DNA from 2 places in the Arthrobacter sp. 05L417 genome. Region 1 is predicted to be linked to the other one. Evidence: predicted binding sites of a transcription regulator. Region 1 holds the regulator's gene; the other holds the start of a gene.
What was found. The regulator LexA, encoded in region 1, represses DNA repair genes until DNA is damaged. The targets are predictions, from matches to a motif close to TCGAACANNTGTTCGA.
Positions count from the first base shown of each region.

Region 1 (3,413 bases):
CCTGAGATTTTTGCCCATCAGATCAGCTCCCGGCTTCAGCGCGGAATCAAGATGATCGCCTCCGGCGGCGAAGTAGGAGGCCCGTACTTCTTCGCTGACTTCCATGAGCGTTGACCTCACCTGGGAGTGAAGTTCTTGAATGTCCAGTGAAAGCAGGTCCGGCAGCTCGCCGCCGACTGCCTGTTCGATCGTGTTCCGGAGCTGTATCGCACGATGTGAGGAGTCGGGATCGAAAGTTCGTGCCTGTGCGTCAGCCAGGTACCAAAGCATCTCATGAAGCCGTCTGGCGGCTTTGAATGCCGAAAACATCTCGTCTTTTATATCAGGGTACGCAAGCCAGCTCTTTCCGGCGAAGAACCCTTGCGATACGTTCTGGCCGGCCCCGAAGCAGTCAAAGACCGTGCAGCCACGAAAGCCTCTTGGGCGCAGGCTGTCGTGGATTGTGCAGGAGAAGTCAGCTGCAAGGTTTTGGCACGGAGAGCCTGCGGGTTTGTCGAGTGCGAAATCTGCAGAGCGGGAGAACCCGAACGCTGTGCAGCAGAGGGCAAAGCAGTTTCCGCAGTCAGGGCGCAGGGATTGCCGGTCGAGGGAAGGTGATGAGGGTTCGGTATGGTTCGCTGACGTTGTTTGCATGTGATCTTCCAGGAGTGAGTTCGGTGGGGGCCGGTGAGCAGGGGAAGTCCATATGGAGTTCCCCTCGCGGGCGCACGGAATCACTGCTCGCTAAGGAGCGGCCTGGAATCGCTGAAAGGCCTGTGGGTCACAGAGAAAAATGAAGTATCACTGGCAGCAGAATACCTGACTACCACCACCGGCGGAGAGGCGGCAGGCCACGGGCCCAGTGCCGTCAAAGCTACCGCGCCGTCAAAGCTAACGCGGACTAAAGCGAGCGCAGGACCGAGACGACTTTGCCCATGATGGTGGCATGGTCGCCCAGGATGGGCTCGTACTGCGTGTTCTGGGGGAGCAGCCACGTGTGGCCGTCGCGCTGCCGGAAGGTCTTGACGGTGGCTTCGTCGTCCAGGAGTGCGGCCACGATGTCGCCGTTGAGTGCGTCGTTCTGCCGCCGTACCACCACCCAGTCTCCATCGCAGATAGCGGCGTCGATCATGGAATCTCCGGCGACCTTCAGCATGAAGAGCTCGCCATGTCCTACCAACTGCCGGGGCAGCGGCAGGACGTCTTCAACGGTCTGGTCCGCCAGGATGGGTCCACCGGCGGCAATGCGCCCTACAAGGGGAACCATGGCCGTGTCACTGGCACTCGCGAGCTCTGTGACGGCCAGGCCGCCGGCGCTACGGAGTTTCGCCGGCGCTTCAACGCCGGGGATGACGGAGCCGCCGTCAAGGGTCAACGGCATGAGGACTTCCATTGCGCGAGGGCGCTTGGGATCGCGGCGAAGATAGCCGAGCTTCTCGAGCTGTGACAACTGGTGCGTGACGCTGGACAAGCTGGCCAAGCCAACGGTGTCCCCGATCTCGCGCATCGACGGCGGATAACCGTGATCGTTCACTGAACGTTGGATGGTCTCCAGGATTTTCTTCTGGCGGACGGTCAGGCTCTTGGGGGCCTTTTGCGGCTGTTGGCTCCGCGCCGAGGCCGACCCGCTGCCAGTGGCTTTCGCTGCCATGTTCGCCAACGCCCTTCCGTTCCACCCGTGCGGCCCTGAGGCGCTTGCCGGGACTAGCGGCCTGAAATGTCAGACCCTCCTGTTGCACTGATTCAGTGCTCGTTCCTTCACTCAAACGTAGGGCAGGCGCAGGCGTTTATCAAACATTTGTTCTAGCGAGTCTCGACATCGTTCGTTGATAAGTGCTAAAAATGTCGTAGCAAAGTTCGAATATGTGTTCTATAAAAGTGATGCAGGCTCCGGTTGTTCGTTCGAATCGTTCGAAGACAACAACGAACAACCGTCCTGCAAGCACTGACTGAAGGCAAGAATTGGCAGCCGCAACCAGGGATTCCGGGACGCGGCATTGTTCAGAAGGGCTCAGCTCATGTCCGCAATCACCATCACCCACACGCCCGGCCGCAAGGCGGCACTTGGACGGCTCCGCCTGACCCGCCGGGGCCGCATGGTCTTCTTCGGCTTCCCGGCAATGCTCCTGGTTGCAGCCCTGCTGAGCCTGGCGGGATTCCTGAATTCGCCGGCCAAGGCTGCTGATTCCACCGCGGAGCTGCAGCCCACCTCCAGTACGAGCGTCACGGTACAAGTGGGCCAGTCTTTGTGGGGGATTGCGGGAATTGCCGCACCGTCCCGGGATCCGCGCGACGTTGTGGCCGAGATTATCCAGCTGAACAACCTCCAGGACGGCCATATCGTGCCAGGCCAGCAACTGTTCATTCCTGCCACTTAGCAGCAACGTTGACCGGGTTGCATGTGCCTGAAACGGTCCCCGGGCCGTCACAGTTTCAGGGCATCCGCCGCTGCACCTTAAACTGTCATGGTGAGTGAGCAGCTTGAACGACTTGACCGACTTCCCCTCCGGACCAACCTCCGCGGCCTGAGCCCGTATGGCGCGCCGCAGCTTGATGTTCCGATTTTGCTCAACGTCAACGAAAACACTCATGGCGTACCAGCTGATGTCCAGGCGGCCATCACCGAAGCTGTCGCGGCGGCCGCCGTCGGACTGAACCGCTATCCGGATCGCGAGTTCACCGAACTGCGCGAGGCCCTCGCGGAATACCTCGGCCACGACCTTGCGGCCGAGAACATCTGGGCAGCCAACGGCTCCAATGAAGTGTTGCAGCAGATCCTCCAGGCTTTCGGTGGCCCCGGCCGGACCGCGCTCGGTTTCCCGCCCACGTACTCCATGTACCCCCTGCTGGCCAGCGGAACCGACACCGCGTACATCGCGGGAGTCCGCGCTGAAGACTATGGACTTGATGCAACCTCGGCCGCCGCGCAGGTCCGCGAGCTCAAGCCGAATGTCGTGTTCCTCTGCTCTCCGAACAACCCCACCGGCACCGGACTCGGCCTCGACGTTGTCGAAGCCGTCTACGAAGCCGGCGAGGCGAGCCAGACAATGGTGATCGTGGACGAGGCCTACCACGAGTTCGCCCACGACAACACGCCAAGCGCATTGACGCTCCTCCCCGGCCGGGAGCGCCTTATTGTCTCCCGCACCATGAGCAAGGCGTTCGCCCTTGCCGGTGCACGCATCGGCTACATGGCAGCTGCCCCCGAGGTCGCCGATGCGATCCGCTTGGTCCGCCTTCCGTACCACCTCTCCGCCATCACGCAGGCAACCGCGCTGGCGGCCCTCCGGCACCGCGAAGCCCTCATGGCCGACGTCGAAGACATCAAGGTCCAACGAGATCGCATTGTCAGCGAGTTGACCCGGATGGGCTTCAAGCCGGCCGCCTCGGATTCGAACTATGTGTTCTTCGGCGGAATCGACAACCCCCACGCC
Region 1 is NZ_JBFTOG010000020.1:48,990-52,402, reverse strand. It holds gene AC1DJW_RS15225 (pentapeptide repeat-containing protein) at 1-309, opposite strand, end outside; gene lexA (transcriptional repressor LexA) at 881-1,630, opposite strand; gene AC1DJW_RS15215 (LysM peptidoglycan-binding domain-containing protein) at 1,998-2,357, shown strand; gene AC1DJW_RS15210 (histidinol-phosphate transaminase) at 2,448-3,413, shown strand, end outside.

Region 2 (3,413 bases), on a different contig from region 1:
AGGGGGGCTAGTTTACAATTCGAGACTCCAGGCATGCGCCTCTCGCCGACCTCGTGTCTATACAACCCGCGGCCGTCACCAGGTGGGGCCGCGGGTCTTTCTCCTGATCGCCTATTTCAGACCGCTGATGTGCAGGCAGCTCATTTCGCTGCCACAACGGCGGCTGCCTCTTTCAGTGGCAGACGGCCTCGGGGCCGGCAATGCCCTGGCGGGATTCACGTCGTCGCCACTCAGGCGTGCCTTGAACTATCCACAGCGTGCTCGCGAACGAACTCCTGGAAATCGGAGTCGGGATGGTACATGACGAATTTGCGCGCCTGAGCGACTTGGAGACGGTTCCACGCTTCGACTTCTTCGCTCATGAGAAGCCTGCGAAGAGCGGTATCACCTTGCCCGTCACGACAAATCTGAATCATGTAGCGCGGTGAAACTGGCATTGCCATCGACAGCAGCCCGAATAGCGCTAAATCCGGTGTATGTTGCCCGTCCATATCGTGAACTACGACGGGGTGGTCGCTCACGATGAAGCTGGTGGACTCAGGTGCTTCAAGTAGGTGGAAGCGGCCTAGCTGGGATGCCTGTAAGGCAACGCGGAATAGCCGGTCCAAGCTCAAGCGGAATAGAACACCCTCGTCGTATAGGTTCACAATCAGGTCGAGTCCCGAACGGACGGACTCGACTGTGTTACCAGCCGTTGGGATGCCCATGGCAGCGGCGACGTTCAGGATTCCCTCAATTGATTCCGGCTTTCTCGCCTCCTCCAGCGCCTCAAGGAAAGCATCCTTTGAGAGGTCCCGGGTACCTAGACGCCGCACCCAATGGAGAGCAACAGCGGCGCGCAGAACCCGCTCCGAATCCTTGTCAGGCAGTCCACTTTCGAGGCCGTGCATAGCCGCTGGAATCAAGTCCTCGACAACAGCCCAGAGCTTCTCCGCCCCGAGGGGATCGTACGTCACATAGTCATCGACTCTTCCCGCACCCTTGATGGCGTTCAAACTTGGCGAGTACCCATCTCTCGACACGTTATCCAGATCGACGCTGGCGAGCTTAACACCCTCCGCAGTGGTTCCAGTGAAGTTCTTCAAAACGCACCGAGAAACAACGTGCTGCCTTGAAGGCCCGCCCGCAGGGACACCACTTTCACGACTCTCGGCTATTTCCGACGAGATCTCTTCAATAACGGCCAGTAATGCCTTTGGATCCGGGGGTTGGTCCTCCGACAGTAGTGGCACCGGCGGTGCATTCAGTAGAGCTTCAAATTCCTCACGTGACCCCATGCCGGAAACCCTATACCTCGATGTCTGCACCCAAAGCACTTTCCCGGACCGCCCAGTCACCCGTGGGGATCCGGAACCAAAAACCAGACAGGAACCGTCAAATAGAATGTCTGTTCTAAGCTCTACTATCGAAGTAGAACAAAAATTCTATAGAAGGCGTGTCATGAGTCTTGCTTTGGACCCTCGCATGATAAATGCGGGGGCGCCTCCGGGGCACATCCTGGTGGCCCCGGGGGCCGTCCCCGCGGGCTACCCTTCTCCGAGCCAAGACTATTTTTTCTCCGAACTCGACCTGAACGAGCACCTGATCAAGGACAAGACCAGCACCTTCATCGTGAGGGTGTGCGGGGATTCCATGGAGCCGGGAGGCATCAGCGACGGCGACGAACTCATCGTGAACAGGGCATTGGAGCCCAAGGACGGGTCCGTGGTGGTGGCGATCCTCGACGGCGAAATGACCATCAAGCGGCTGCGGATCACCGTGGCCGGCGTGATCCTGCAGGCCGACAACCCCAAGTACCCGCCGATCCGCGTTCCCGAACTTTCGGATCTTCGGATCTGGGGCGTTGCGATCAGGTGCCTTCACTATGTCTAGGACCGCGGTGATGCGCCGCATGCAGGAAATCGCACACATCGACGTCAACTGCTTCTACGCCTCAGCCGAAAGGATCTTCGATCCTTCCCTGGAAAACCGCCCGCTGATCGTCCTTTCCAACAACGACGGCTGCGCGGTGACGCGCTCCGATGAGGCCAAGAAGCTCGGGATCGCGCTGGGAGAGCCCTGGTTCAAACTCGCCCCCAGGGCCAAGGAATGGGGACTCGTGGCGAGATCCAGCAACTACGAGCTTTACGGATCGATCAGCGCCCGTGTCATGGAGCTCCTGGCCCGGTACTCCGCCTGGCAAGAGATCTACAGCATCGATGAATGCTTCCTCGGGGTCAAGGGCTCCGGAGAGGATCTGCTCGCCCTGGGCCGGGCCATGAAAGACGCCTGCCGGACGCACGTCGGCGTGCCCGTCTGCGTGGGCATCGCCCCCACTAAGACCTTGGCCAAGCTCAGCAATAAATGGGCCAAACACAACCCTGTCTTCGAGGGCGTGTGCCGGTGGGAATCCGTGCCCGCGGCCGAACGCGAAGCACTCATGTCCCGACTGTCCGTGAGCGAGATCTGGGGCGTCGCCACCAGACTCACGAAACGCTTGGCGGGGATGGGGATCTACTCGATTCTTGACCTGTCCAAGACGAATCCCGTGGCCATCCGGGACAAGTTCTCGGTGGTAATGATGCGCACCGTCCTCGAGCTGCAGGGAACCCCCTGCATCCCCATGGAGGAAGAACGGATAGGCCGTGACCAGCTGATCTTCTCCCGGTCCTTCTCCAAACCGATCACGATGGCGGCAGACATGCGCCAAGTCATGAGCGTCTACGCGCAACAAGCCAGCGCCCGCCTGGCCAAACACGATCTGCAAGCCAAAGTGCTCACCGCCTTCGCCGGCACCTCCCACTACAGCCCCGGCGACACCTCATACCCCTCCGTATGCATCGCGCTGCCTATGCCCACCGCTGACCCGGTAATACTCACCAAAGCCGCCCACGCCCTCATTCCCAGAATCCACGATGGCGTGAAATACGTCCGGGCCGGAATCATGGTCACCGACCTAAGACCCAGTGGCAACCAAAAACCCCTGGAAATCTTCGAGAACGTTCACGAAGAACGCGGCATCGGCCCGCTATTGGAACAAGTGGCCGGCAGATACGGCAGAGGCTCCATCGGGCTCGGTCACGCCGGCATCAAGGGCGGCCCGGACTGGACCATGAAACGAGACATGCTCAGCCCGCGCTACACCACCCACTGGGACGAACTGCCCCTCGTGAAGGCCGCATAAGATGCTCTGGTGGAAGTTACATTGACAGTCGAAGACGGCGACGGCGCACAGAGCAAAGTCAGCGGCACCGCCGACACCTACGAAGATGCTTTTGCCATGGCCCGGACCCAGATTCCGCAGGGCAGCAGGGCGATCGTGATCCGGACAGACCACTACTAAACCAGGCTCATTCCTAAGCAAGCCGGGAGTTCGGAGCAATCCTCAGCATAGGCCTGGAAATTCTTTGGTTCCGCAGCCTCCTTTAATTCCG
Region 2 is NZ_JBFTOG010000031.1:48,825-52,237, reverse strand. It holds gene AC1DJW_RS19340 (DUF4238 domain-containing protein) at 231-1,277, opposite strand; gene AC1DJW_RS19335 (LexA family protein) at 1,441-1,872, shown strand; gene AC1DJW_RS19330 (Y-family DNA polymerase) at 1,865-3,163, shown strand; gene AC1DJW_RS19325 (hypothetical protein) at 3,173-3,322, shown strand.
Region 2: a site for LexA is predicted at 1,380-1,395, ahead of AC1DJW_RS19335 (LexA family protein). Genes of this name have one in related genera too.